4 regions of the Shewanella sp. CAL98-MNA-CIBAN-0140 genome follow, and region 3 is predicted to be linked to each of the others. Evidence: predicted binding sites of a transcription regulator. Region 3 holds the regulator's gene; each other region holds the start of a gene.

Region 1 (5,330 bases), on a different contig from region 3:
CATTTATGATGCGCTGACTGTGCTTCAACATCGTGGTCAAGACGCAGCAGGTATTGTGACTGTTGACATGAATGCGTTTCGTTTACGTAAAGCAAACGGCTTAGTCAAAGATGTGTTTGAACCTAAACATATGCAGCGTTTACAAGGTAATGCCGGTATTGGACATGTTCGTTATCCAACCGCGGGCAGCTCGAGTGCATCAGAGGCGCAACCGTTTTATGTTAACTCGCCATTTGGTATTTCGTTAGCGCATAACGGTAACTTGACCAATACGCTTGATCTGGCGGAAAGCCTCGTCAGAAAACGTCGTCATGTTAACACCACCTCTGACTCCGAAATCTTGTTAAACCTGTTAGCCGATGAGTTACAAGAGACGCGCAGTTTAACCTTAAGTGCCGATGAAGTGTTTGATGCGGTTGCCAAAGTGCATGCGCAAACCCGTGGTGCTTATGCGGTAGTGGCAATGATCATCGGCCAAGGCCTAGTAGCGTTCCGCGATCCATTTGGTATTCGTCCTTTGGTACTGGGTAAGCATGAAACCGCAACTGGTACTGAGTATATGGTTGCTTCAGAAAGTGTTGCTTTGGATGCCGTCGGTTTTGAAGTGATGCGTGACGTAGCACCTGGTGAGGCTGTTTATATTTCACTTGATGGCCAGTTATTTACCCGTCAATGTGCTGTAGACCCAAGCTATGCTCCGTGTATTTTTGAATTCGTTTATTTTGCTCGTCCAGATTCGAGCATCGACAAAATCTCTGTGTATGCCAGTCGCGTAAACATGGGCGCTAAGTTAGGCGAAAAAATTAAGAAAGAATGGGAAGACCATGACATTGATGTCGTTATTCCTATTCCAGAGACATCGTGCGATATCGCATTAGAAATTGCTCGTTGTATGGATTTACCGTACCGTCAAGGTTTTGTTAAAAACCGTTATATTGGTCGTACGTTTATCATGCCAGGTCAGCAAGAACGTAAAAAATCAGTACGTCGTAAATTGAACGCAATTAATACTGAGTTCAAAGGTAAAAACGTATTACTGGTTGATGATTCAATCGTTCGTGGCACCACGTCTGAGCAGATCATTGAAATGGCGCGTGAAGCCGGGGCAAAGAAAGTGTATTTTGCTTCAGCAGCCCCTGAAATCCGTTTTCCTAACGTGTACGGAATTGATATGCCGACCTCTAATGAGTTGATTGCTCATGGTCGTGATGCTGACGAAATTGCCAAAATCATTGGTGCCGATGGCATTATTTTCCAAGACTTGAGCGACTTAATTGAAGCAGTAAGAATGGAAAATCCAGAGATTAAGCGTTTTGAAACATCAGTGTTCGACGGTCATTATATTACCAATGACGTTGATCAAGCTTACTTGGATCATTTAACCCAACTACGTAACGATGATGCCAAAGCAAATCGCTCAAAGGACATAGGCACTAATTTAGAAATGCACAATGAGTGTCATCCATAAGTTAACCACTGTTTGTTAGTGATAAAAAACCAGCATATTGATGCTGGTTTTTTTTGCTTTAAGGCCTAGAGGCTAGGACGCTTCGCGGCTAGAGGCTATAAGAGTGATAACAAGCGAACGCTGCGCCTAGATGCCTAGATACTAGGACGCTTCGCTGCTAGAGGCTATAAGAGCGATAACAAGCGATGACGAGCGATAAAGATCGATATCAAGCGAACTAGCAGGACGCAGTCCGTTCTAGGGTCTAGGCTTTTTGCTGTTATGCTTTTATAGCAGCGAAGCGATCTAGCAGGACGCAGTCCGCTCTTGGGTCTAGGTTCTTCGCTATTATGCTTTGATAGCCGCGAAGCGAACTAGCAGGACGCAGTCCGTTCTAGGGTCTAGGTTCTTCGCTTTTATGCTGTTATAGCAGCGAAGCGATCTAGCAGGACGCAGTCCGTTCTAGGGTCTAGGTTCTTCGCTGTTATGCTGTTATAGCAGCGAAGCGATCTAGCAGGACGGAGTCCGTTCTAGGGTCTAGGTTCTTCGCTGTTATGCTTTTATAGCCGCGAAGCGAACTAGCAGGACGCAGTCCGTTCTAGGGTTTAGGTTCTTCGCTGTTATGCTTTTATAGCAGCGAAGCGATCTAGCAGGACGCAGTCCGCTCTAGCTTCTAGGCTTTTCGCTGTTATGCTTTTATTGTAATGATTTACGCCGATAAGGGGTTAATTATTTCATATTTGCAGCTTGGCGTATTTAACGCTAATCTATACTGTAAATTTATACAGTTAAGTGGCGCAGTTCGGTTTGTCATATTGAACGCTAACGCCCCAACAGTGGATTATGATTTTATATATTGCTGAAAAACCCAGTCTAGGTCGTGCGATTGCCGATGTGTTGCCAAAGCCACATAAAAAAGGTGATGGCTATATCACTGCCGCCAATGGTGATTGCGTGTCATGGTGTATTGGCCATTTATTAGAGCAAGCCGAGCCTGATGCGTACGATGATGCATTTAAGTCGTGGAAACTCGAGCATTTGCCAATTGTCCCGCAAACGTGGAAGTTGCAGCCCAAACCCAAAACGCGCAGTCAACTTACGGTGTTGCGTAAACTGGTAAAGCAAGCATCATCGATAATTAATGCTGGCGATCCAGATAGAGAAGGGCAGTTGCTGGTCGATGAAGTGATTTCTTATTTGGGCGTAAAGGGTGACAAGCTTAACCAGGTACAGCGGCTGTTAATCAGCGACTTAAACCCCCAAGCGGTCAAACGTGCGCTAGGGCAGTTACGCAGCAATCGTGAGTTTATTCCTTTATCGACTTCTGCATTAGCCCGCAGCCGTGCTGATTGGCTGTATGGCATGAACATGACCCGCGCATATACCATTCAAGGGCGTAAGGTCGGTTATCAGGGGGTATTATCAGTTGGCCGAGTACAAACGCCTTTGCTTGGGTTAGTCGTACGCCGCGACGAAGAAATTACTGCATTTACCCCAAAACCTTTTTATGAAGTGTTAGCGCATTTGCTGACCGATCAGCAACAAGGTTTTAGTGCTAAATGGAAGCCTAGTGAGGCTTGCCAGCCCTATATGGACGAAGATGGACGGGTATTAGCTAAAGGCTTAGCCGAAAATGTGGTTGCCCGCATTAATGGTAAACCCGCTGAAGTGACAAAACTTGAAGCCAAAGATAAGCGCCAAAACCCGCCATTACCTTATAGTTTATCAGCACTGCAAATCGATGCCGCAAAACGCTTTGGGCTATCGGCGAAAGAGGTGCTTGATACCTGCCAAAGTTTGTATGAAAAACATAAATTGATTACTTATCCGCGCTCAGACAGTCGCTATTTACCTAAAGAGCAGCATACTTTGGCACCGAAAGTATTGGATGCTGTGCTCAAAGGCGTTTCTGCCTTGGTTGATGGTTGCGACTCACCTAATGCCAAGCTTAAATCTAAAGCGTGGGATGACAGTAAAGTGGATGCTCACCATGCCATTGTGCCTACCGAGAAAGTGGCTAACTTAGCTGCATTATCAGGTAATGAGGCAAAGTTGTACCAACATGTTGCGCGGCAATATTTAGCCCAGTTTTATCCCGCTTATATTTATGCAGAAACCGCAGTTGAAGTGACGATTGCTGGTGGCTTGTTTACCACTAAAGCGCGTCAAGACAAAAGCTTAGGCTGGAAACAGCTCTTTAAACGGGCAGCCACAGCAAATCAAGCTAATAACAGTCAAGCGAATACTGGTTCAACTCACAGTGAAGACGATAACGACGATGCCGTTCAGTCGCTACCGCCATTGGTTAACGGGCAGGTGTTGCATTGTCTGCGTGGTGAATTATTGGAGAAAACGACTCAAGCGCCGAAGCATTTTACCGATGCCACATTATTAGGCGCCATGACCGGAATTAGTCGTTATGTTACTGATAGTGAAATTAAGAAAATCCTCAAAGAAACCGACGGCCTAGGCACCGAAGCAACTCGTGCTGGGATTATTGAATTATTATTTAAGCGTGGATACCTTATTCGTCAAGGTAAATCGATATTGGCCACTCAGGTTGGCACTGGCTTGATCCGCAGCTTACCAGAATCAGCAACTACACCTGACATGACCGCATTATGGGAAAACAGCCTTGATGCCATCAGCCAAAAACGACTGAAGTACGATGCGTTTATGCAGCCATTACTCAGCCAGTTAGATGGTTTAATAACCCAAGCATCCAGCCAGTTACCATCAGCATTACAAGGTGTCGCCAGTACCACACCGAAACGCAGTTTTAAAAAGCCTTATAAAAAGAAAGCTAAAGCGAAAAGCTAAGAGGGTAACAAGTGGTGAAAAGCGATAACTAACGGTGACAAGCGAACGCTGCGCTTTTTTGTTAAGTCAAAAGTCTAGGCGCTAGGTCGCTTCGCGGCTAGAGGCTATACAAACAACGTCATAAGCTAAGAGGGTAGCAAGCGATGAAAATCGCTACAGAAAAAACTTGATCATTACAATGCGGCTAAATCGAAGAGAGTTAAATTAAAGGTGTAGATGAGTCAGCGAGTATCCAAAACAGGGATGTTTTGGATAAGCCCACAGGGATGCTGATTTAAAATCAAGAGCCGGCGTCTCGCTTAATCATCTGCACATCAGCATGCTGCAGGCAATAAGTTCAAATAAAGCTACGTTATAAATCAAGCTAAACTAATACCAAGTAAGCTGAGTTAATCAATACCTTAAATACACTTTTGTCCAAAAGTGAGTTTAAGGTATTAAATATATATCGTTGTTAGATGATGACAAAGAATGTGTCTTATTTCATTGAGATATAACTGAGAAAAGACGGAATCGGCCAATATCCTGAATCGCTCGATATCGCTCGTTATCTCTTACCACCGCATTTCATCGCACTTCCTGCTGTTACCGCTTGTTATCCCCGATAGGCTTATCAATTCAACACGCTTTTATCTACTATGCCTTTCTCAATCAGTTGCAGTAAAATATTGCGGGTCTTTTGTTTTAAGGTGTCACGCAGTAATCGGGCTGCGGGAGTAATAGACTGTCTACTGGGGAATATCAGCCAGAGTTCGGTCGCTTTGGTTTGGTATTCGGGTAAAATATGTACCACGTTTTCGGCGAGTAAATCGCTTGATATATCAAGGCAAGATTTAAGCCCAATGCCTTTACCCGATACGCACCATCGATGAACCAGTTCACCATCGTTAGACACTCGGTTGCCTTTCATTTTGATTTTATACTGTTCATCACCGCGATAAAACTCCCACACATCGTAAGTAATATTATTGAGTTGATATAACAGTCCATTGTGGGAGGCGAGGTCTTGTGGGTGTTTTGGCATGCCATGTTTTGCTAGGTAAGCTTTAGATGCACACAATAA
Region 2 (5,330 bases), on a different contig from region 3:
GAAATCGCCCATAGTGACAACACGTACCTGATCATCGTATTTCTCACCAAATAATGCCATTGCGCCTTTTTCTTTAGCTTCATCAATGGCCATTTCAGTGGTGCAAAGTGCATGGTTACGGCGAATTTGGGTGTTAACTAAGTCTTCTACAGCTTTCAACTCTGATGGTTTGAGCGCTTCAGAATGAGCAAAGTCAAAACGTAGGCGTTCAGGGTTCACTAATGAGCCTTTTTGAGACACATGAGAACCTAACACTTGGCGTAATGCAGCATGCAATAAGTGAGTCACGGAATGATTTAACTGAGTACGATGACGTAACTTTTTATCCACTTGCGCGGTTAACTGCTGGCCTAGCACTAATTGGCCTTGAGTTAATTGACCCTCATGACCTGTAGCCGGACCAAACTTATGCGTATCAGCAACGTTAAATACCACACCATCGGCTGTCAGTTGGCCTTTATCACCCACCTGCCCACCTGCCTCAGCATAAAATGGGGTGTTGTCTAATACGACAACGGCATCTTGACCCGCAACCACGGTATCAACCGCTTTACCGTCAACATATAAAGCAATTACGTTCGGCTGCCCTGTGAGTTCGGTATAACCACTGAAAGAGGTTTGTGCATCAATAATTAGCTGACTATTATAATCTGCACCAAAGTTACCTGCGGCTTGCGCACGGCTTCTTTGCTGCGCCATTGCAACGTCAAAGCCGGCTTCATCAACATTAATATCGCGTTCACGACAAACATCAGCCGTTAAATCAATAGGGAAACCATAGGTGTCATACAGCTTAAATACGGTGTCGCCATCTAAAGTATCACCTTGGAGGGTGTTCAGCGCGCCATCTAAAATCACTAAACCGCGCTCAAGGGTACGGGCAAACTGCTCTTCTTCGGCTTTTAAGGCTTTTTCAACAATGGCTTGAGATTGTGTTAACCCATTTGCGGCATCGCCCATTACGCTGATAAGCGTTGGCACTAATTTATAGAAAAAGGCGTCAGTCGCACCAAGCTTATTGCCATGGCGAACAGCTCGGCGAATAATGCGACGTAATACGTAACCGCGGCCTTCATTTGATGGCATCACACCATCGGCAATTAAAAATGCACATGAACGGATATGATCAGCGATGACGCGTAGTGACTTATCTTCTAAATCAGTAATACCAATAATATTAGCGGCTTGAGCAATCAACTGCTTAAAAATATCGATTTCGTAGTTTGAATGTACACCCTGCATAATGGCAGCAATACGCTCAATACCCATGCCGGTATCGACTGAAGGTTTAGGTAGTGGCAACATTTCACCGTCTGCTTGACGGTTATACTGCATAAATACAATATTCCAAATTTCAATAAAGCGATCGCCATCTTCTTCAGGTGTGCCAGGGCGGCCACCCCAAATATGATCGCCATGATCGTAGAAAATCTCGCTACAAGGGCCACAAGGTCCGGTATCACCCATCTGCCAGAAGTTATCTGACGCAAACGATGCACCTTTGTTATCGCCAATACGGATCATGTTTTCAGCTGACACACCAATTTTTTTAGTCCATAGGTCATAGGCTTCGTCATCTGTTTCATAAATGGTGACACATAAGCGTTCTTTTGGCAGCTTGAGTGTTTCGGTTAAAAAGGTCCATGCGAATCGAATCGCATCTTCTTTAAAGTAATCGCCAAAACTGAAGTTACCTAGCATTTCAAAAAAGGTATGGTGACGAGCGGTATAACCCACATTATCAAGATCATTATGCTTACCGCCCGCACGAACACAACGCTGAGATGTTGTTGCGCGGCTGTAATTACGCTTATCCATACCGAGGAACACATCTTTAAATTGGTTCATGCCCGCATTGGTAAATAACAGTGTTGGGTCATTGGTGGGAACGAGCGAGCTGCTATCAACAACCTGATGTCCGTTATCTTCAAAGTACTTTAAAAATGCACTTCTTAACTCTGCTGTAGTCTGAAACATAAATGGTCCTGAATAGAGAAAATACAAAAGTAACGAGCTTGGCATGCAAGCCAGTAAATGTTGGCATTATATACTGAATTTACGTCAACATGCGAGATGAGTGGTTTGATTCCCCTCTTAGTTGAAATCCATAAGAGTAGCCAATAACAAGCAAATATTAAAATCCACTGACCATAGGCATTACTATTGCAATTAGGCGTTATAAATAGGGCTATTAGATTGAGTGCAATAAATATTAGCGGGTCTTAACAGAAAGTAATTTGTTCATGAACACAAATTAGCAGTAAAAAGTAATCAATAAGAGGCTGGCTGCTTTAACGAGTCGTGTGTTGCTACGCGTAAGTTGCAGATATAAAAATGGCTACTTGAGGTGGGCTTTGTTGGACGTTGATGTTAAAACAGTGAATAACTACGGGGTATAAGTATTAATACCATTAACACTTATGCTGTACTCATGTACTCATGTACTCATGTACTCAATGATAAAAAACATATTGAAGTGATAGGATCGTTAACTGCTAATCACTATTGTTAGGGTCATTATACTGACTCATCATTAGGAACATCATTAAGTGCGTATGTACTTACAGGATATTTCATGGCGGGAATATTCGCGGCGCGCAAGATGCGCTACCGCGATATATTTGACTGACTGGCTTAGAATACCTCGCCAGTTTCAAGATCGACATTCTCATCATTTTCAGTTTTTGAGCCTGATGCATTAGCACCACCGTTCAATAACATAGCACGAAGAGTGGTATTGATTTCACTGGCAATGGCTGGGTTTTCAGTTAGAAACTTACCCGCATTAGAGCGGCCTTGACCAATTTTTTCGCCTTTGTAACTGTACCAAGAACCCGCTTTATCAACCAGCTTATGAGCAACGCCTAAGTCAACTAACTCACCGGTACGATTAATACCTTGTCCATAAAGAATTTGAAATTCAGCTTGCTTGAATGGAGCGGCAATTTTGTTTTTAACCACTTTAACGCGGGTTTCATTACCCACGACTTCGTCGCCCTCTTTAATTGCACCTATACGACGAATATCTAAACGAACTGAAGCGTAGAACTTAAGCGCGTTACCACCAGTAGTCGTTTCTGGACTACCGAACATAACACCAATTTTCATCCGAATTTGGTTAATGAAAATAAGCAAAGTATTAGATTGCTTGAGGTTACCAGCAAGTTTACGCATTGCTTGGCTCATCATACGAGCGGCTAGGCCCATATGCGAATCACCAATTTCACCTTCAATTTCAGCTTTTGGCGTTAACGCTGCAACAGAATCGACCACAATAACGTCGACAGCACCAGAGCGGGTTAACGCATCACAAATTTCTAATGCTTGCTCACCGGTGTCTGGCTGTGAACAAAGTAAGTTATCAATATCTACGCCTAGCTTTTTGGCATAAATAGGGTCAAGTGCATGCTCAGCATCAATAAACGCACAGGTTTTACCTTCGCGTTGCGCCGCTGCAATCACTTCCAGAGTTAACGTCGTTTTACCTGATGACTCTGGGCCGTAGACTTCAACGATACGTCCCAGTGGCAAACCACCCGCACCTAGAGCGACATCCAATGAAAGTGAACCGGTAGAGATAGTTTCAACATCCATTGTGCGATCTTCGCCCAACTTCATAATTGAGCCTTTACCAAATTGCTTTTCAATCTGACTTAAAACGGCGGCAAGTGCTTTCTCTTTATTTGGATCAACCTTCATTATAAAACCCTCTAAGGCATTCAATACGTTTAGTAAAATGCTGTTTTGACTTAGGTGAAATGATGTAAACCATTTCAGTATGTTCATCAGTATACTGTATAGTCATACAGTATCAAGTGCTGAGCGCAATTTATTTTTTAACCTGTGATAATTGCCTTTTCACATCAATATTTTATCCAGATATACTTTTTATTATGAATCTATTTATACGCTGGGGACAAATATTGTTAAGATTAGCCCCATAAAATTACGCCCCCTAAGATTGATTAAATAGTGAAGTGTTCATAATGACAGTAATTGATACCAGCGATTTAGAAAAACACACCCCGATGATGCGTCAGTATTTGAGCTTAAAAGCTGCTCATGCTGATATGTTATTGTTTTATCGGATGGGTGATTTTTATGAACTGTTTTACGATGATGCTAAACGCGCTTCTGAAATGTTGGGCATTTCTCTCACCGCTCGCGGGAAAAGTGGCGGCGATCCTATTCCCATGGCAGGTATTCCCTATCATGCCGTTGAGGGCTATTTAGCAAAATTAGTTAACATAGGTCAGTCTGTGGCCATTTGTGAGCAAATTGGTGACCCCGCAACATCAAAAGGTCCAGTAGAACGCCAAGTCGTGCGTATTGTCACTCCAGGCACTCTAACCGACGAAGCCCTACTGCAAGAAAAACAAGACAATTTACTGGCGGCACTTTATCAAGGTAAAAACGGATTTGGATATGCCACACTGGATATTTCATCAGGTCGTTTTGTGGTTGCAGAGTTACCCACCCGTGAAGCATTAGAAGCTGAATTACAACGCACGAATCCTGCCGAATTACTTTACAGTGAAGATTTTACTGACATGTTATTAATCAATAATATGAAAGGCATTCGTCGCCGTCCAGAATGGGAGTTTGAGTACGATACTTGTGTGAATTTACTGCTCAGTCAATTTGGCACCAAAGATTTACATGGTTTTGGGATGAGTGATGCTCGATTGGCGTTACAAGCTGCAGGTTGTTTAATGCAGTATGTAAAAGATACTCAAAAAATGGCGTTGCCACATATCAACGCCATTGTACGTTTTAATCAATCGGAATCGATAATTTTAGATGCCGCGACTCGACGTAACTTAGAATTAACACAAAACTTGTCTGGCGGACGTGAGAACACTCTTACGTGGGTATTAGATAATACCGCAACCCCTATGGGAAGCCGCATGTTACAGCGCTGGATCCACGAACCATTACGACATCGCCAAACGATTCAATATCGCCATAACGCTGTCAGCGAATTGATTGAGCGAGACTTATATCAGACGCTACATGAACAGCTAAAAAGCTTAGGTGATATTGAACGTATTATGGCACGTTTGGCACTACGCAGCGCCAGACCACGTGACTTTTCACGTTTAAAGCAAGCATTAACACTTCTGCCTGAGATCCAGCAAACCTTAGCGGTATGCCAGCAACCTCGATTGAGTACATTAGTCCAATTATTAGGTGAATTCCCACAACAACACGACCTATTAGCACGCGCTATTGTAGACAATCCGCCCATGTTAATTCGTGATGGTGGCGTTATCCGTACTGGCTACAATAATGAATTAGACGAATGGCGAAAGTTAAGTGAAGGGGCAAGT
Region 3 (5,330 bases):
GATACTGGTTCCAGTAACGATGGCTTTCACAATCGTATTGGCATCTTTACCGTAATACTTTACTAAGCTCGGCACGTTACCGTGATAACCAAAACTGGCCAACCCAAAAGGAATAGCAGCGAGTAAATAAGGCAGATAACGCGACTCACCATCGGGTGACGCCAATTTCACCGTGTCAATGTCGATTAATAAATTACCGATAGCCAAGAAGAAAGTGATCATCATACCACCGAGCATGATGGTGGTGATCCGATCGACCGCTTTAGTACTGATAAACACCACAAGTGCCAAGACAATAGCAAAAACCAAACCCGCCACGCTCTGAGGCAAACTAACACCCAGAGCCGATAAGCTGTGATTAACAATCGACCCGCCACCACTGATATAAGCATAGGTTAAAATATACAACACAAAGGCAATAGATACGCCGTTAATCACCCGCCAAAACTGCCCTAGAGTTACGCGGGTTAAGGTGTCAAAACTATCGCCAGGTTCAAAATGCAAATTGGCTTCTAATAACAGCAAACCCGACATTAACATGCAAAACCATACACCTAACAACATGGCTAATGAATAACCAAACCACATTCCTGCACTAACGACCGGCAAGGAAAACATGCCCGCACCGACTGTGGTCCCAGCAATAATCATCGCCCCACCCAATACTGACTTACCGCTAGCTCGATGCTTTGCTGCATTCATGTGGTTGGCCATTATTGTCCGTGCTCCGCTGCCACACTATCAACAATGGTTTGTCTTACTGAAGAACTGAGTAATTTATTGGCATTATCTCGAATTCTTATCACTTCAGAACGATTCTCGACACTGCATAAATATCCCAATTCTTTTAGTTTCACGCTCAAGGTGTTATACAACTTTTTATCATAAAATTCTGGTGCGGTAATGCCATGTAGAGCCCCTAAACGTTGGGCTAACATATGACTATCGGTTTCCAATCCTGAACGCTCAAGCTCCGGATTTATCGCCAGTAAATTAAAGATAATGGCATAGCGTTGCAACGTCTCATTGATGGTTTCAGCAAGCAGTAACACTTGAGTAATATGGTGAAGCGTGATCACCAACTGATCGCTACCGCTCAACAGACCTTGTTCAACCATAAAGTCTAAAATGCAATCTACATGTTTAGGAACATCATCAATACCCATAAAAAGTTCAGCTTTAAGTAATGGGTAAAAATCCATCACTATGGCATGGATTCGGGTGCGATCGCACACATCATAGTGCACTAAACAACTGGCGATGAGTGAAGGTAATGCCATTAAATGAATAATATTATTACGGTAATAACTCATGGTAATAGCAACTTTTTCATCAACCGAAATTATCTCGCCAATAAGGTCCTTAGTACTGACAAACTTATTTAACGACAGACAATGATCAACAATTGACTTGCCATTACCCTCTGCAACGGATGCGTAATGGGTATAAGGCACTGTGTTAAGTAATGCTAAATACAAATCAAGCTGACGTTCTAACTGGCTTCTTTCTAATGCATTTTGCTCTGATGCCAATAACACTAAACTGGTCAATGTCACCGAGCTGGCCGCAGCAGCGCCGTTGATATTGGTCATTACACGATTGGCTAGTAAGTTGACCGATGGGGTAAACCATGATGGTTTCTGATCAGGATCGTTCGCAATCTCTTTACGCCATTCTGGCGCCTGCTCGTTTAAGAAATGTTGTAAATTAATCGGCTCACCAAAGTTCACATAACCTTGGCCAAAATTGCCTAATTTACGCAGAGCCCCAAATAACTGCCAAACAGATTCTTTTTTCTTTTTCTTACCGCTTAATTCTTTATGGTAAGTGGCCACTTCCATCACATGGTCATAACCTAAATACACAGGCACTAAGGTCACAGGGCGTTCAATGCCACGTAACACACTATTAATAGTCATCGCTAACATACCGGTTTTAGGCGCTAGCAAACGCCCGGTACGAGAACGACCACCTTCAGTGAAATACTCGACCGAATAGCCCTTAGCAAATAACTGATCTAAGTATTCACGAAATACTGCGGTATAGAGTTTTTTTCCATTAAAACTACGACGGATAAAGAATGCTCCGCCACGACGGAACATAGGCCCAGCAGGCCAAAAGTTAAGATTAATACCGGCAGCAATGTGCGGTGGAACCATACCCTGATAATACAAAATATATGACAACAGTAAGTAATCCATATGACTACGATGACAAGGCACATAGACAATTTCATGGCCGTCATGATGTAACTGCCTTATCTGTTCTGCACCTTTGATATTGATACCACTGTATAATTTGTTCCATAACCAAGTGAGGAAGCGCTCGGCAATGCGCACAAAACTATCAGAATAGTCAGCGGCAATTTCATCAAGGTATTCAATGGCGGTTTCACGGGCTTTCTCGACAGATACTTTTTTGTTTACCGACTCTTCTTCAATGGCTTTCTTGATTGCATCAGATTTAAGTAACGACGCAAAAAGCACTTGCCGATTCGGTAATTGCTGCCCTGTCATCACTTTGCGTTGACGGCGGAAATGCACTCGCGCAACACGGATTAATTTGTGAGCAATTCTTTTATCGGTACCGTGTTCATCAGCCATAAGACGAAGCGATAATGCATTAGAAAACTGTACAAAATTGTGGCGACCTAGAAACAAAATCATTAGCCATTTTCGCAGCCAGGTCGGGTTTTCCCTTTCAAAAAAAGCCGCTTTCATGCTGTCATCTTCTTTACCCGGTGTGCGACCCCAATAAAGGCTCACAGGCACCAACTGAATATCTAACTCAGGACATTGACGATGAAGCGCTAACAGACTGGTAAAACTATTAATAAATTTTTCACCGCTTTCGCGTTTACCAAAAAGCGGTTTGCGGCCTTCAAGACAAACGATGCGTGATACTTTGAGGCCATCCAATTGCAGTGGCTCATATGGACTGGGCATACCAAAGCTCTCAGTGATTTCGCTTAATGCAGCGGCATCACTGATTGATTCTGTTTTCATAACATAAATCAGAGGTTTAGATGGATCTAAATTAAGATCGTCAAAAGGATCATGTGGCACAACAACCGTGAGTACCATCGATTTTTGAATCCATTTTAACGCTCGTAAAAATATTGAATCTGGTTTTGACATGGTTATTTTCGCAACATAAGCCACTGTAATATTGTCGTATAGGATACCAGAAACCAGCCTGCTTACACTATCAGACCGATTTATCTTTACGCTTGAGTTCTCACTATCAGAAATAACATCAGACAATCAATACACAATAACTAATAGAAACAGGTTGTTGAATGATACTTGACCAACAATATTCAAAAAAGAGTTGGTTAATACTTGCACGAACAAAAACACTGTGTATAATGACAGTCACTGTATAAAAAGACAGGAACCATCATGAGACCGTTAACGCCGCGCCAAGCAGAAATTTTAGACTTAATTAAAAACAATATCACCGAAACAGGTATGCCACCCACTCGTGCTGAAATTGCGAGTCGTCTTGGCTTTAAAAGTGCTAATGCCGCCGAAGAGCATTTAAAAGCATTAGCCAAAAAAGGTTTTATCGAGATCATACCTGGTACCTCGAGAGGTATTCGTTTACCTCATGAAGAACAGCTTGAAATCGGTCTGCCACTCATTGGACAAGTTGCTGCTGGAGAGCCTATTTTGGCGCAAGAGCATGTAGAACAATATTATCAAGTCGACCCAAATATGTTTAAACCCGCCGCAGATTTTTTATTACGGGTTCGTGGTGATAGCATGAAAAACATTGGTATTTTAGAAGGCGACTTGCTCGCTGTACATAAAATGCAACAAGCGCGTAATGGTCAGGTTGTGGTGGCGCGTGTTGATGATGACGTCACCGTAAAACGATTCGAACAAAAAGGTAATATGATTTATCTGCATGCAGAAAATGAAGATTATAACCCGATAAAAGTAGATTTAAGTTGCCAAAGCCTAACCATCGAAGGGCTTGCAGTTGGCGTTATCCGTAATGGAGATTGGTCATGAACAAACTAATGGGCGTAGCGCCACGTCACCCAGGCTTATGGGTAGATTTAACTGAAACAGATCTGCATGGCAACCAAACCATTCAAACATTACAAACTGTCACCCAAGGTGAAGCAGAACTGAGTCAATTGTGTAGCCAACTGGCGACGTTGAGCCAACAAGGCAGATGGATTGTATTAATTAGTCCACCTCACATAGGCTATAAGCATATGCTGGCCAGTGCTGGAGTGAGAATGGATCGTATTTTACTGGTGCACACCAAAGATGAAGTCGAAACATTATGGGCCATGGAAAAAGCTCTCACGAGCGGAACTTCTAGTGCAGTGGTTACTTGGACAAGTTCACTCGATGCTCGCGATAGTCGTCGATTGGAAATTGTCGCTAAGAGCGCGCGAGCATTAGGCGTGGTAATTGAAAATGTGAATGCTCACTTACCTCACAAACATCAACTTGTTAACTCTACATTAACAAGTGGAGCAGGTAATTTTTGCTCATTTCACTAAGCATAAATCCTTAATTACCAAGCCCTGCATTGAATTCAGGGCTTTTTTTCATCTTTTTTTAGCCTATTTACCAACAAAGTGATCTTGATCAATGTTTAATCTACAAGTAATGTGGTTAACAAGGATGAAACATTCTTCATCTTTAATTGGATAAAATGACAGTAATCAAGATTACTGTCAGACAAATAATCCAAATAGAAATTGATAAGTTCAGTCGTAGGTACAAGCGTGGTGCACAGCTAACAATAAAAGCGTAGACAGTCTGTATACAACCACCAGAGTACTTTGAGTTCATCAAGCTTTTTTCGGGAACCGAAGAGTTTGCATAGAGCTGAGATTTACTGTGTGACTTTTCTTTGTAGTTGCTATTTTGCAATTAGCAGGGGAGTAGTCTTGTGAAGCAATGGTTGTATTTTTTATTGGTTGTGTGGGTAGCACTTCCGCTTGGGGCAACAGAAATGCCCCTCAACATGACCCAAGGCGTGACGGATATCAGTGGTAAGGTTTATGACCTCCATATGACGATTCTTTACATCTGTTGTGCTATTGGGTTAGTGGTGTTTGGGATCATGATTTATTCGATGATTTATCACCGCAAATCAAAAGGTGCCGTTGCGGCCAATTTTCACGAAAGTACCAAAGTGGAAATTGCTTGGACCGTCATCCCTTTCATTATCTTAATCGGAATGGCTATTCCAGCCACTAAAACCTTAATTGCCATGGAAGATCCCAGCGATGCCGATCTGACCATCAAAATTACTGGGTCACAGTGGAAATGGCACTACAGCTATTTTGATAAAGACATCGAATT
Region 4 (5,330 bases), on a different contig from region 3:
GAGCACGTTTAGGCGCAACTTTCTTAGCAGGCTTTTTAGGCGCTAACGCTTGACGCTTGGCTTTGGCTTTCTCTTGGCTTTCTTTCAGTGTAAGAATAGCATGGTCGATGTGTTCTTGTTCTAACTCAGCACATTCATTACCTTCAAGATCGATACGTTTGGCACCCGCTTTAACGCCTTTCAAGTAGCGCCAGCTGCTTGTGTAACGACGAAGCGCTACACGTAATTGTGTTTTACTGACTTTAGAATCATCAGCTAACCGTTCAGCCAAGTCTTGAAACAAACCAATTTTTAATGGTTTAGTTTCGCCTTCAGCAATAAAGCATAAAGGAAAGGTTTCATATAAATACGCTAAAATTGCGTTGGTGTCGGTCAACTTGTCTGTTGATTCCATTTTTACTTCCACGTTAATAAAGGGACTGATTATGCGGCATTAGATTTGCCATGCAGTCGTTCATCTTTCGTTAAACCTTACTGTTAAGGCTCAACGTACAAAATATCACTATCCGCTCGTTTGCTAAAGTCATAGAAACAAACCTTAACAATTTAACCAAACTTACTGTCAGCTTAATCATCGATCATCAGTAAATCCAGCACAAATGCGTACAGCGGCATATTATAAAGCCCGCGACAGCGAATGCGACCATGATTTAATCAAAATTGTTCGCTATTTAACCAAATAGGCAAGTTTCGAAGCTTTTTACCATATATTCTAAACCAATTTGATCATCTTGATCGAATCGATTCAATAATGGGCTGTCGATATCTAACACTGCCACAACCTCATGGCCGTGTCTAACAGGGATCACTATTTCTGAGTTACTGGCAGAATCACATGCTATATGGCCGTCAAATTGATGCACGTCTGCCACTCGTTGGGTTTTATTTTCCGCTGCAGCAGTGCCACATACACCTTTACCCATAATGATACGGGTACAAGCCACTTTACCTTGAAAAGGCCCTAGTACTAATTGCTCACCACGCTTGATATAAAAACCAGCCCAGTTGAGGTCTGCTAAGTTGTCGTTTAGCAACGCTGAAAAATTTGCCATTGCCGCAATTAAATCATCTTCGCCTTCAAGTAAAGCTTGTGCTTGACGATTTAATGTTTGGTAAAATTCGGTTTTCATTTCCATTCCTTAAGCTGACATTCACTCGAAAACAGAGTGATTAACGCCGCTATTCTAGTGGTGTATTTTTAGCCGCAGTCTTTTTGGTTTTGGCTGTAGGAGCGTTTTTAACCTGTACGATGCCTTTTAGCAAGTTAGAAAGCTCATCTTTATTGTTTGCTAGATAAAATGCCAGTTGTTCGCATTTATTTTCATCAAGTCCGAGGTCCGCCTTAATAAGAAACGGCACCAGGTTATCGGAAATATCAAGCATCTTATCGTAGGCATCAGCCTCTTTCTTCGATATAAATGTCATCTTCTCCACCCCTTCTCTGACCACGACAAATTGGGTTATCACTGCCATGATGTAATCCTCACTGTTTTTATATACAGTGCATAGAATCTCACATAGTTAACTTATGATGCAAGTGTTCTGATTATTCTGATATTATCAAACACAGAAAATTGAGATTGTTGAACAACAGACTCATTTATCTGCCAATATAAGGCAAAGCAGAGAGGCTTAACTCTTCGCTACCCAATAATGTGTTTCACAATGGATTAGACTAATTCTTCATGCATGAATTTGATGATCATGATTCTATAACGTTATGCCAATCATGTGATTTGGCGGTGAGAAAACGAGCCTTGCCCTCTAGTGCTAGAGCGCTTTGTCCTCGTTGTCATACTGCTCTTTATGATTCTCCTTATTGTTCTATTAATGGCATGCTGGCGTTATGCATTGCAGCATTAGTTATCTTTATTCCGGCCAATTTATTACCTGTATTAGAAATTCACTTTCTTGGCAGTGTCCGCACGACAACAGTCATGCATGCCGCGGTGACAGTTTGGTCTGAAGGTTATTGGGTTGTCGGCTTAGCCGTCATGGTTGCGGCTGTTATCGCCCCTGGATTATTAATATTGTCGATTCTGACTCAGGTTGTCGTTGTAAAGCTAAAATTACACAGTTCATTTTGGCAAAGAGCGTACACCACATTGTTAAAAAACCATGGCTTAATATCGCAAATGACCATGTTAGAAATTTATGTGATTAGCTTTTTAGTGTCGGCATTCCAATTATCTGATTTTTCAGATGTGTATTTCGGTATGGGTACCTTCTGTTTTACGATGTTGTTTATCATCATTTTATTTTTACAACGTGAATATAACCTAGAACATATGTGGGGTTATGTTGATGACTAATCTTCCTATTGCACCCCCAGATAAACCGACCTTGCTCCCTACCGAATCGGTTGATGAGTTTAAAGACGCGCCGACCGCGAATACTCCCACGCATTTGCAGGGGAAAAAAATGGGCTTATGTTTATGTCCCGTTTGTCGCAAGGTTAATCTGACGACGAGTAGTCATTGTCGACGCTGTTTTAGCCAGTTAAGTAGTCGAAATTATGCCAGCATTCAGCAAAGTTGGGCTTTACTGGTTACCGCAACAATTTTACTTGTTGTCGCCAATATCTACCCAATAACCCTCCTGACAAATCGGGGAGAGGTTACCCATGACACTATTTTTAGTGGTATTAGCCATCTGGTCAAAACGGGCATGTTCCCGATTGCTATTATTGTGTTTACTGCCAGTATATTAGTGCCTTGGCTAAAAATTATTGGTTTGGCCACCTATTTAACGGCTATCAGCTTTAACCTTCCAGTATCAAAAAGAAAATTGATGGTGGGTTTTCATATCATTGAATGGATTGGCCGTTGGTCAATGCTTGATTTATTCGTGATTTCATTAACAGTTGCCCTAGTCAATATGGGGCAACTATTAGACGCAAAACCTGCACCTGCCGCTACCGCGTTTGCGTTAGTAATCTTACTGACTCAACTCGCGGCAAGAGTGTTAGATACTCGTTTACTCTGGGACCGCTTGGAACACACTAATGACACAAATTGAATCGCCTAAAGTTGTGAAGAAAAAATTATTCTCGCCAATATGGTTATTGCCTGTTGTCGCCTTAATATTAGGTGCTTGGTTAGGAGTAAAAAGCATTAATGAGTCCGGCATTGACGTTTTGATCCACTTCCCCAGTGCCGCCGGGATCGATATTGGTAAAACCTTGGTAAAATACCAAGGTTTGTCGGTAGGTAAAGTCACCGACATTGGTATTGATGATGATCTCAGAGGGGTTAACGTCAAAGTGGTAATGGATTATCGCGCCGATCCATTTTTAAACAAAAATACTCTTTTTTGGTTAGTCAAACCCAAAGCGAGTATTACTGGAGTCGAAGGATTAGACACCTTATTTTCAGGCAATTATATTGCCATTCAGCCAGGAGATGGGCGCTCTGCAACCGAATTCGAAGCTGAGCGAGAAGCGCCAGCAATCCTCCCCGGCATTGAAGGGCTCATGATCGAGCTAAAATCACCTCGACTGGGATCTATTGATGTTGGCTCGCCAGTATTTTTCCGTCAAGCGCCTGTCGGCAGTGTGGTCAGCTACCGTCTACACGGCAACAAGCAAATTATTATCAGCGCATTTGTTCAAGAGCAATATGCTCATTTAGTCAATAAAGATTCCCACTTTTGGAATGTCTCGGGGTTAAAGATTGATGCCTCATTAGCTGGCATCAAAGTCAGTACCGAAAGTATTGCGTCAATTTTAGCAGGCGGAATTAGTTTTGATAGTGGCACTGATACCGAAAAAGCGGTAAATGGCGATGAATATACCCTGTATGAAGATCAACAAACGGCTCTCGGTGGAATTGATTTTAGCCTAACTGCGGCAAATGGTGAGGATGTCAGCGAAGGGACAGCTATCATCTACCGTGGTATTGCTATTGGTCAAATTGAGAAAAAATCCTTAACGCCAACCGGGGTTCAATTCATTGCTCGAGTTAACTACCAGTACAAAGCGTTAATTGCCAAAGATAGTCAGTTTTGGTTAAGTGGTCCCGAAATATCATTAAAAGGTGTCAAACACGTCAGTCGACTCGTTACAGGAAGTGTGATTAATGTTTTGCCTGGTAGCCAGGCATCAACTGAGGCGATGCAATTTGAACTGGCTTCAGGTGCACCAGACTTACTCAGTGAAGACAAAATTGAGCTAACTGTCGTTGCCAATACCCATACTGGTGTCAGTAATGGTGCACAAGTGCGTTATAAACAATTACCTATTGGCCAAATTCTCAGTACTAACATAAGCCAAGATTTTTCAACTGTTGAGTATCATATTGAAATTCTACCTGAATTTAAAAATTTACTCACGAAGGGAAGTTTCTTTGTGCCTGAAAGTGCATTATCCATAAATGCTTCATTAGAAGGCATAAGTGTTAAGACTCGAGATGTAACCACTATGCTTGAAGGGGCTATTAGCTTAATTCCAGGTAATAACAGCGCCCTACTTGCGGTCAATAGTAAATTGAAACTGCATGAATCAATTGAGTCAGCCAAGGCATTATATGCTCAGCAGCAAATGACCCATTTAACCTTGACCAGTATTGATGGGGCAGATTTAGCTGAAGGATCACCTATTTATTATAAAAAAATGCAAATCGGCTCGGTAAGTAAAATTAACTGGTTAGCAAACACAGATAAATTTAACATCGATATTAATATCGACAATAAATTTGCTCCACTAATAAAACCCAATACAGTGTTTTGGCGCAACGATGCTGTCGCCATCAATGCCAGTCTCGCGGGCGTTGATATTAATGTCGCCCCACTTAAAGGCGCTATTAACGGCAGTATTACTCTTGGCCACATAGATGACATAGCTGATATTCAACACAGTGAGCCGAATCTGCGCTTGTATGACAAAAAATCATATGCGCTTATGCAGGCTAAGGTCATTAATCTCACCTTACCCGTCAGTGCAAACATCACTGCCAATGCCGCCATTCGTTTCCAAGGTCATCAAATTGGTGAGGTGACACACGTTAAGCTAAACCAAGATTTAAACACGCTTAGTGCAACAGCGTATTTGTTTGGCCAATATGCACATCACTTCAGCACCAATGACAGTGAATACTTCATTATTGATGCACAGATTTCTTTAGCTGGGATTAATGCACTAGATGCATTATTAACGGGGCCGTATATTGGGGTTATCCCTGGCAAGAGTCTGGAATTAGTTGATACGTTTGTCGCCTTAGCGCACGCTAGTTTTGCAGCCAATGTGCCCAAAGATGCTGTAGTATTCCAATTAGTTGATGATCAACTGGGTTCCATTAAAGTGGGGACGCCATTATTTTTTCGCGGCATTAACG

What was found. Region 3 encodes LexA, which represses DNA repair genes until DNA is damaged. Its sites were predicted from a motif close to TACTGTATNNNNATACAGTA; they were not measured.
Region 1: AAEY93_RS04575 (DNA topoisomerase III) is a predicted target of LexA. The motif match lies at 2,218-2,237, and genes of this name have one in related genera.
Region 2: recA (recombinase RecA) is a predicted target of LexA. The motif match lies at 3,792-3,811, and genes of this name have one in related genera.
Region 4: AAEY93_RS13470 (YebG family protein) is a predicted target of LexA. The motif match lies at 1,485-1,504, and genes of this name have one in related genera.

The regions. Positions count from the first base shown of each region.
Region 1 covers NZ_JBEOPI010000006.1:5,384-10,713, forward strand. Annotated here, with positions in the region: gene purF (amidophosphoribosyltransferase) at 1-1,468, shown strand, start outside; gene AAEY93_RS04575 (DNA topoisomerase III) at 2,291-4,267, shown strand; gene AAEY93_RS04580 (LysR family transcriptional regulator) at 4,881-5,330, opposite strand, start outside.
Region 2 covers NZ_JBEOPI010000047.1:1,875-7,204, forward strand. Annotated here, with positions in the region: gene alaS (alanine--tRNA ligase) at 1-1,977, opposite strand, end outside; gene recA (recombinase RecA) at 2,635-3,699, opposite strand; gene mutS (DNA mismatch repair protein MutS) at 3,987-5,330, shown strand, end outside.
Region 3 covers NZ_JBEOPI010000021.1:46,108-51,437, reverse strand. Annotated here, with positions in the region: gene mtr (tryptophan permease) at 1-714, opposite strand, end outside; gene plsB (glycerol-3-phosphate 1-O-acyltransferase PlsB) at 714-3,137, opposite strand; gene lexA (transcriptional repressor LexA) at 3,402-4,016, shown strand; gene AAEY93_RS12235 (cell division inhibitor SulA) at 4,013-4,519, shown strand; gene coxB (cytochrome c oxidase subunit II) at 4,915-5,330, shown strand, end outside.
Region 4 covers NZ_JBEOPI010000024.1:70,397-75,726, forward strand. Annotated here, with positions in the region: gene proQ (RNA chaperone ProQ) at 1-394, opposite strand, end outside; gene msrC (free L-methionine (R)-S-oxide reductase MsrC) at 672-1,130, opposite strand; gene AAEY93_RS13470 (YebG family protein) at 1,180-1,473, opposite strand; gene AAEY93_RS13475 (paraquat-inducible protein A) at 1,686-2,312, shown strand; gene AAEY93_RS13480 (paraquat-inducible protein A) at 2,422-3,018, shown strand; gene AAEY93_RS13485 (MlaD family protein) at 3,005-5,330, shown strand, end outside.